2 regions of the Bacillus sp. z50 genome follow, and region 1 is predicted to be linked to the other one. Evidence: predicted binding sites of a transcription regulator. Region 1 holds the regulator's gene; the other holds the start of a gene.
What was found. Region 1 encodes Rex, which represses fermentation and respiration genes when NADH is low (regulators of the CRP and FNR family bind a similar motif). Its sites were predicted from a motif close to TTGTGAAATATTTCACAA; they were not measured.

Region 1 (4,319 bases):
ATCCCATAACTCATTTAGCACAGTTTTGTTGGACGATAGATTAGCCTGCTCTTGATCATAATATCCGAGTGTCACATTGGCACCGAGCTGAAAATCTCCATGCAAAGCCGGAATTCTGTTAATCAATGTTTTTAATAAAGTAGATTTCCCTACCCCATTAGGACCAATCAGTGCAATGCTTTCTCCTCTAGTGATTCTAAAGTTCAAGTGGCTGGCAACAGATGCTTCATATCCAATAGACAAATCATTTGCCTGAAGAACTTCATTACCACTTTGCTTTTCAATCTCAAAGGTAAAATTAGCTGATTTTTCATCGCCCAAGGGCCGATCCATTACTTCCATACGCTGCAGGGCCTTTTGCCGGCTCTGGGCTCGTTTAGTTGTAGATGCTCTGGCCATGTTTCTTTGGACAAAATCTTTTAATTTTGCAATCTCATCCTGCTGTTTTTCATAAAGCTTTGCATTACGTTCGTATTCCTCTGCCTTTTGCTCTAAGTATCTGCTGTAATTCCCTGTATATTTCTTAATTGATGTTCGGGAAAGCTCCATTACTTGATGGACAACCTTATCAAGGAAATAACGATCATGGGAAACAATTAGGATAGCGCCAGGGTAAGATTGAAGATAGCCTTCGAGCCAGCTTAATGTATCGATATCAAGATGGTTGGTCGGCTCGTCTAGAATCAGTAAATCAGGTTTCGTTAATAATAATTTACCTAGTGCAAGCCTGGTTTTTTGGCCGCCGCTTAAGGAATTAATAGATGTAGTATAATCATAATCCGAGAAACGCAGACCGTGTAAGACAGAACGTACATCTGCTTCCATTTGGTAACCGCCAGAATTTTTAAATTGCTCCTGGAGACGATCGTAATCTTTTAATACCCGGTTATATTTTTGTTCATCATTGTAGACAGAAGGATCAGCCATAGATTTTTCCAATAATCTCAATTCATCTTCTTGTTTTTGTAAGCCTTCAAAAACAGAGATCATTTCATCCCAAATAGAGCGGTCTGATTGGAGACCGGTATTTTGAGCCAAATATCCAATCGAAACATCTTTTGGCTTATAGATCTCCCCACTGTCATGTGAAAGGTGACCTGCAATGATCTTAAGCAGGGTGGATTTTCCTGCACCGTTTCTGCCAACAAGTGCTATACGGTCTTTCGTTTGAACTTCGAGCTTAATAGTAGATAAAATTGCTTCAGCTCCATAATATTTGGATACATTATTAACTTGTAAAATAATCATATTCTCACCTCAAGAAGTACATACCTTAAGTGTAGCCTACTCTTGATAAGCACCGCAACTTAATAGAAAATTTGTGAATACTCACACAAAAATTACCAAAAATGATAGAAATATTATAGAATAGGAATAGGAGAATAAACTTTCAGTGAATTTACGTGCTTTATTAATCAGGAAAGATCCCATATGATTGGTATCGCGGAGGTAACCTGGAAACAATCAGAACCGCTAGTCCTAGTATTTTGCTCGAATATAAAAGTAACGAATCATTGATAAAAAAGCGGCGTATTATACATAGCTAAGATAGTTAGAATTATGGTAGTGAAGAAAACTTCTGATATAATTTCTATGTGATACCCGGGCACTCCAAGGATTAGATATTGATTTTATATGGAAAAAGGCTGAAAATATGAATAGATTAATTATTCGTATAATCTTAAAAACGAAAGTAAGAAATAACAGCTGTTTCAGCAATACTTGATTAACCTTATATGTTATGTGCAAAGCAATCGAAAAATCAATGGTTATTGAAGGAAACTATTTTCATTGGAAAACCGGGGGGTAAAACCAGTCGGGATTATCAAAGGCAGTTTTGATATATGGAGTAACGATTGACAAGAAAGAATAGGGAGAAGGGAATTAATTTTGCAGGAAAATACTAAAATACCGCAGGCTACAGCCAAACGACTTCCATTATATTATCGTTTTATACAAAATCTACACGCGTCAGGAAAACTACGAGTTTCTTCCGCAGAACTAAGTGAAGCTGTTAAAGTAGATTCAGCTACTATACGAAGAGATTTCTCGTACTTTGGTGCTTTAGGTAAAAAAGGGTATGGTTACAATGTTAATTATCTATTATCCTTCTTTAGAAAAACTCTCGATCAAGATGAGATTACAAAGGTAGCTCTAATTGGAGTCGGGAATCTAGGTACAGCTTTCTTAAATTATAATTTTATGAAAAATAATAATACAAAGATTGAAATGGCGTTTGATGTTTCTCCTGATAAAGTAGGAACCCTTATAGGGGATGTTCCGCTCTATCATATGGATGAACTGGAGAAAAAACTTGAAAAGCAAGATATTAGTGTAGCTATTTTAACAGTTCCATCACAGGTTGCCCAATCTATTACAGATCGTTTAGTGGCTGCGAACATTAAGGCTATTTTAAACTTTACGCCGGCACGTCTGAATGTGCCAGACAGCATTCGTGTCCATCATATTGACCTTGCAGTCGAATTGCAATCATTAGTATATTTTCTTAAACATTATCCATCCGGAAATACGGAAGATACAGAATAAAAAATCTCGAAGGTTTTCCCTCCGAGATTTTTTTTGTTATTCTTTTGGTTTTTCACTTTTCATTTTCTTTATTTGCTTATGAATCATCACCAAGCGGATTCCTGAACCAACATCAAGTGTAGCCAGTATGATCAGGAAATAGGTAAAGAAATCCCAACCGCTGCGTGATACATTTTGAACAGCAAAAAATATAAAAATAGCACCTAAAATTAAGTAAGTCGTTGCCATATACAACGGTGAACGTCTCATAACAAACCTCCGATAAAGCTTTGAACTTTATTAAGCTCTTCCATATTTTTTAATATATCATCTTTGTAAAGTGATTGTACGATTACAACTAATGTATTCATAGTAATGTGGGCAAAAATAGGAACAAGGATTCTCTTTGTTTTAACATATAAATAAGCAAATGTGAATCCCATTGCTGTATAAAGCAGGATATGTACAAATTCCATGTGAGCAACGGCAAAGATCAGTGAACTGATTAACGCGCTCAGGAAGAAATTCAATCGCTTGTGTAATGTGCCAAAGATAATTTTCCTAAAGACAATCTCTTCTAAAAATGGCCCAAGTACAGAACTGACTACCATAACAAGCGGTACTGCCTCAATGAGACCGAGTATATTCTGTGTATTTTCAGACCCGGTAGGAATACCAATAATTCGTTCGATATTACCAGCTATAGATTGTGAAAACAAAGCAAGAAATACTCCGCCAATTGCCCAGCCGATCGAAGCTCCCACACTTGCCTGATCGCCTAAGCTTCTATTATTTTTTTCATATCTCAGTAGGACTAGAGTAATGATAGAAGCCAGAATAAAGCTTATAACAATCCAATACCCTGCAGCCAATACTTCTATCCGTTCCGCGGGGATATTCGTGTTCGATAAGAAAACCAGCATAATTGGGATACCAAGAATAGAAGAAAATTGCATGGCAATATAGGTAATGAGAATTGACCAGTAATATTTTTTCAAATAGAAAAACTCCCTTAATCTTTTATATAGATATTAGATTGCGTATATCTTTAATTTTAACCGTTTTTACCTCATAGTTACAATTGCGAAACATTTTCCTTCTCTTCATCTACCAAACTGAAATAAAAAGGATATTTAGACCTTATTTGGGTAAGATAAATAAATGGTGATAAAATTTAAAAATTTTAACTAATATTACTTGCAAATCATTGGTTCTTTATTTAAACTATAAATTGTGTTAGCACTCAACGATGATGAGTGCTAATAAAAATGGAGATAACTTTAAGGAGGTAGTTTTACTTGTTAAAGCCACTAGGAGATCGCGTTGTGATTGAACTTGTCGCACAAGAGGAAAAAACTGCAAGCGGCATCGTGTTACCAGACACTGCCAAAGAAAAACCATCTGAAGGCAAAATTGTAGCGGTAGGAACAGGCCGTGTCCTTGAGAATGGTGAGCGAGTAGGATTGGAAGTATCTGAAGGCGATCATATTATCTTCTCTAAATATTCAGGTACAGAAATTAAATACGAAGGTAAAGAATACTTAATTTTACGTGAAAGCGACATTTTGGCCGTTATTGCTTAACGAAAATGTCGATTAAAAAATAAGACATAACAAAAAAATCGAGGAGGTAATTTACGTATGGCAAAAGATATTAAATTTAGTGAAGAAGCTCGCCGCGCTATGTTACGTGGGGTAGATGCATTAGCTGATACAGTAAAAGTTACACTTGGACCAAAAGGACGTAACGTTGTTCTTGAAAAGAAATTCGGTTCCCCACTTATCACAAATGAT
Region 2 (4,319 bases), on a different contig from region 1:
CGTAAGATCAACTAATTTTGCATGCCCATTAAAGTCTTGTTCAAGGATATGTACGCATGTTTCTGTAGTTCCGCTTTTTGAAGCATAAGCAATCAATATGTTCATGACTAATATGGCTCCCTTCTAAGATGACGTGTCTATATAAAGCATATACCCTTTTTGTCATCCTACCAAGGGGAAATATCAGAAACTTCTAATATTATCTGACATTAGGTTTTAGAGATAGAGGGCAATCTGTAGAAATAATCTTTGGCCGCAAGTAGTTGATTGGTCCGCCAGCTACTTATCCATGGAAAAGGTTAATAGGACAAGAGAGAGGTGTATAAAGCCAATAAAAAATCCTGTCCGCTGGTTTAGCGGACAGGATTTAACATTTATTAATAGGCTATGCTGAATAAACCTTTAATGTGTGAAAGATAACGGATATTACTTGCTTCTTTCATTATTGTAGCCGGTAAGCCTTTTAATGGTGTTGAGTTCCCGCCAATAATGGCTACGCCATCTTTACGTCCAAGACTTGCTAATGTTCCTGAGTTTACTGGAGCAAATACTTCAGGAAGAGTACCCTTAATGGATGCCGCAATATTATAACCAATCAATTCACCCATTTGCCAAGCCATTTGTGCAGTTGGCGGGTATGGTCTCGCACCAGGAGCAGGGAAGACAACTGCACTGTCACCAGCAATATAAACATCAGGATGTGAAGTAGATTGTAGATATTCATTAACAGTAGCACGGTTACGATCTACTGCTAAACCAGATTCGCCGATAACAGGAAGGCCTTGTACACCGCCAGTCCATACAAATGTGTTGGCGATAATTTGTTGGCCATCTTTTAATTCAATCACATTTCCGTTTACACCTGTGACAGGAAGTCCAGTCAAGAATTGAACTCCACGATTCTCTAAGCTTGTCATTGAACGTTCAATTAAATGATCAGGAAGCATAGGTAAAATTTTTGGACCTGCTTCAACTAAGATAAATTTAAGCTCAGAAGGATCAACCATATATTTTTTAGCTACTTTAGGGGTTGTATCTGCAATTTCTCCAACTAATTCAACACCGGTTAGTCCGCCGCCACCGATTACAATGGTTGCATCGGCTGGATTTTTAGTTTGTGCATATTCTTTAATTCGATCTTCGATATGCTTGTTAATTTTATTAGCATCCTCTGCTGATTTTAAGACCATACTATTTTCTTCAAGTCCAGGAATGCCAAAATAAGCAGTTTGGCTGCCTAATCCAACGACTAATTTATCATAGGTTAAGATTTTTCCGCTTGAAAGGGTTACCTTTCTTTCATCTGCTGATATAGATTCAACTTTAGAGATGATTAGATTAATATCTTTTCCTTTAAACAAACGATCTAATGGCATAGCAATTCTGCCTTCGCTAATATTGCCTGCTGCCAAACGATGCAGTTCAGTAATGATTTGATGTGTCGGATATTGGTTAACAACTGTAATAGTAGCTTCTTCAGATGTTAAATGCTGACGTGCTGATAATGCTGAAAGAAGACCGCCATACCCTGCTCCTAAAATAACAATTTCTTGTGCCATGATATGTTCCACCCTTGTTTGTAATATTTTTAATCTAGTATTTTATTAAAATCATTTAATAAGTGCTTTTTGTATAAATGAATAAGCTTTTATTTGGAACGTTCGTTGCTTACTTGAAGATAAGCGCTGGCAAAGCGAAGAACCTTTTGGATTTGAGGATCTTTTAGCATTTTCATCAAACCGAACACACTGATCACTTCTTTGCTTTGTTCAGCTCTTTCTTTTGCTTCCATTGCATTGACAGCTATATGTTTGGCTGTTTTCGTAACAGGCTCTGCAAATTCCTTCGCTGTATTGGCAAAATCGTTTACTAATACTTTATCAGTAGCGACGGATTGAGCGAATTCATATGATTTGTTCAGTGCTGTTACAACTTCAGTTAATTGTGGTAATTGATTTAATAGTGTAACTAATGATTCCTGAACCTCTGGTTTTGATAATTGTTTTAACAATTCTTCTTGTGAAGCAACCGGAGAGGATTGTGTCTCTGATTGCTGTTTCATTGTGTCTGACATAGCAAATACCCCATTTCTGTTTGTTATAGCGAAAAATTAAATTAGTTATATTTATATAACCATAAATCCTCTACTTTAAGCATACTCCTTGTGTATAAATTCACAAAACTTTTTGCTCGAAAAAAGCGCTTTCATAGCAAAAAGAATACTATTTACACTATATTGATAGTGAAATATTTCATTCATCAATAGTTACCGTTGTAATTTTGATTTATAAATAATGAAAACAGGAGGATTTTTGAGGATGATAAATATGTGTAAATCTAAAATAGTTAATGGGGAGAGAGTGTGTTTAGGGCATTTTATAATAGTGAAATAATGAATGAAGGGAAAAAAATAGACTCTCCGAGGAGAGTCTATTTTCTGTTTATTCTTGTTCACCGATAATAGTTTCGGCAATGTTTTTAGCGTGATCGCCGATGCGTTCAAGATTACTTAAAATATCAACGTAAACAAGGCTTGCTTGTGCAGAACAGGATCCATTATTTAAACGGATGACATGCTGCTTTCTTAATTGGCGCTCCATCTTATCGATTTTACGTTCCAATTCGAGTACCTTATAGGCACTTTCCTTATCTTGATTCTCTATTGCCGCCATCGCTTCTTTGACCGCTTCTATAGTTAGTGTGAACATTTGAGACATGCCTTCTGTGGCCTCATCTGTAAATGTTGCTTTATTTGTATTTTTATACTCTGCAAATTCCAGAATATTTTCGAAATGGTCGCCAATGCGTTCGATATCAGTGATGGTATGCATTAGAATATTATGTTCGTCAGATTCATTAGCAGACAGTGAACTTGTGGAGACTTTAACAAGATAATCTGTTATTTTGTGATCTAAATTATTAAGAGCCTCTTCAATTTGATTACCTGTATTCAATGAAGCAGTTTCATTAGTTAACAGGTAGTTATACGTTTCTTCCAATCCTTTAATAGCAAACTCGCCCATTCGCAAAGTTTCCTTTTTCGCCTGTCCAAGTGCAATAGAAGGAGATTGGTCGATGATTCGTTCATCCAGATGCTCTGGTTTATACTCAATAACAGTATCTTTTCCTGGAATGAGTTTAGTAACAATCCACGCATATACACCAATGAATGGAATCATGATCAGTGTGTTTGTAATGTTGAATGTTCCATGTGCAAAGGCAATGGTCATTTCCGGATTTAGTCCAAGTGTTTGTTGGAACCAGCCAATAAGGGACGTAAATGGAACGAGCAAAATCATAAAAATGATTGTACCGAACACATTGAAAAGTATGTGTACACAAGCAGCACGTCTAGCGGCAACTGATGCACCAATCGATGCAAGAAGGGCAGTGATAGTTGTTCCGATGTTATCTCCGAATAGTACCGGTAAGGCACCTTGCAGGTCAATAAGCCCTTCACCAAATAATCCCTGAAGGATTCCGATTGTAGCACTGGAGCTTTGTACTAATAATGTAAAGACTGTTCCTACTACAACACCGAGTATGGAATAATCACTTAAGCTGACAGTTAGATCATGAAACCATTCGAAGGTACGTAGAGGCTTCATTCCACTGCTCATAAGCTCTAGGCCATAGAATAATAATCCGAATCCAAATAGGATTTGACCGAAGTTGTGCAGCTTTTGGTTTTTAAAGAAGAATAATAAAAATGCACCGACAAAGATAATTGGTAATGCATATTCGCCAACATCAATACCGATAATGAAGGCAGTAATGGTTGTACCGATATTTGCCCCCATGATGACACCAATAGCCTGGCGGAGTGTCATAAATCCGGCACTTACCAATCCAACCGTGATAACTGTTGTACCTGAACTACTTTGAATTAAAACTGTAACTAGAATACCAACCAGAATCCCCATAATAGGGTTGGTTGTATATTTATCCAATAGATCTCTTAGTCGATCACCTGCGGATTTTTGGAGTCCATCCCCCATGTATTTGATACCGAATAGGAAGATACCCAATCCGCCGAGAAATTGAAAAAGCATTTCTTGAATACTTACATCCACTGTTTACACCTCAACATTATTTTAGAAAAATATTTTCGATTATCATTATTATTGACAAGAAGTTGAAAGTAAATACTAAACAGTCATATTTAACTATAACTTTACGGTTCCTTTACGTTCGTGTAATTTATCAATAAATTAAAAAAATATATTATTTTAAAATATAGGTTTTTGAAGAAAAACAGTGTATGGTTACATTGAATTCTGGATAGAATTAATGATTTCTATAATAGATAACAGTACCAG

Region 2: AC4G3N_RS15105 (DUF1641 domain-containing protein) is a predicted target of Rex. The motif match lies at 2,163-2,180, and genes of this name have one in related genera.

The regions. Positions count from the first base shown of each region.
Region 1 is NZ_JBZFQL010000008.1:81,671-85,989, reverse strand. It holds gene AC4G3N_RS17750 (ABC-F family ATP-binding cassette domain-containing protein) at 1-1,248, opposite strand, end outside; gene AC4G3N_RS17745 (redox-sensing transcriptional repressor Rex) at 1,888-2,547, shown strand; gene AC4G3N_RS17740 (YdiK family protein) at 2,584-2,796, opposite strand; gene AC4G3N_RS17735 (CPBP family intramembrane glutamic endopeptidase) at 2,793-3,524, opposite strand; gene groES (co-chaperone GroES) at 3,825-4,109, shown strand; gene groL (chaperonin GroEL) at 4,167-4,319, shown strand, end outside.
Region 2 is NZ_JBZFQL010000005.1:192,382-196,700, reverse strand. It holds gene AC4G3N_RS15115 (flavodoxin domain-containing protein) at 1-105, opposite strand, end outside; gene AC4G3N_RS15110 (NAD(P)/FAD-dependent oxidoreductase) at 378-1,559, opposite strand; gene AC4G3N_RS15105 (DUF1641 domain-containing protein) at 1,649-2,074, opposite strand; gene AC4G3N_RS15100 (Na/Pi cotransporter family protein) at 2,442-4,073, opposite strand.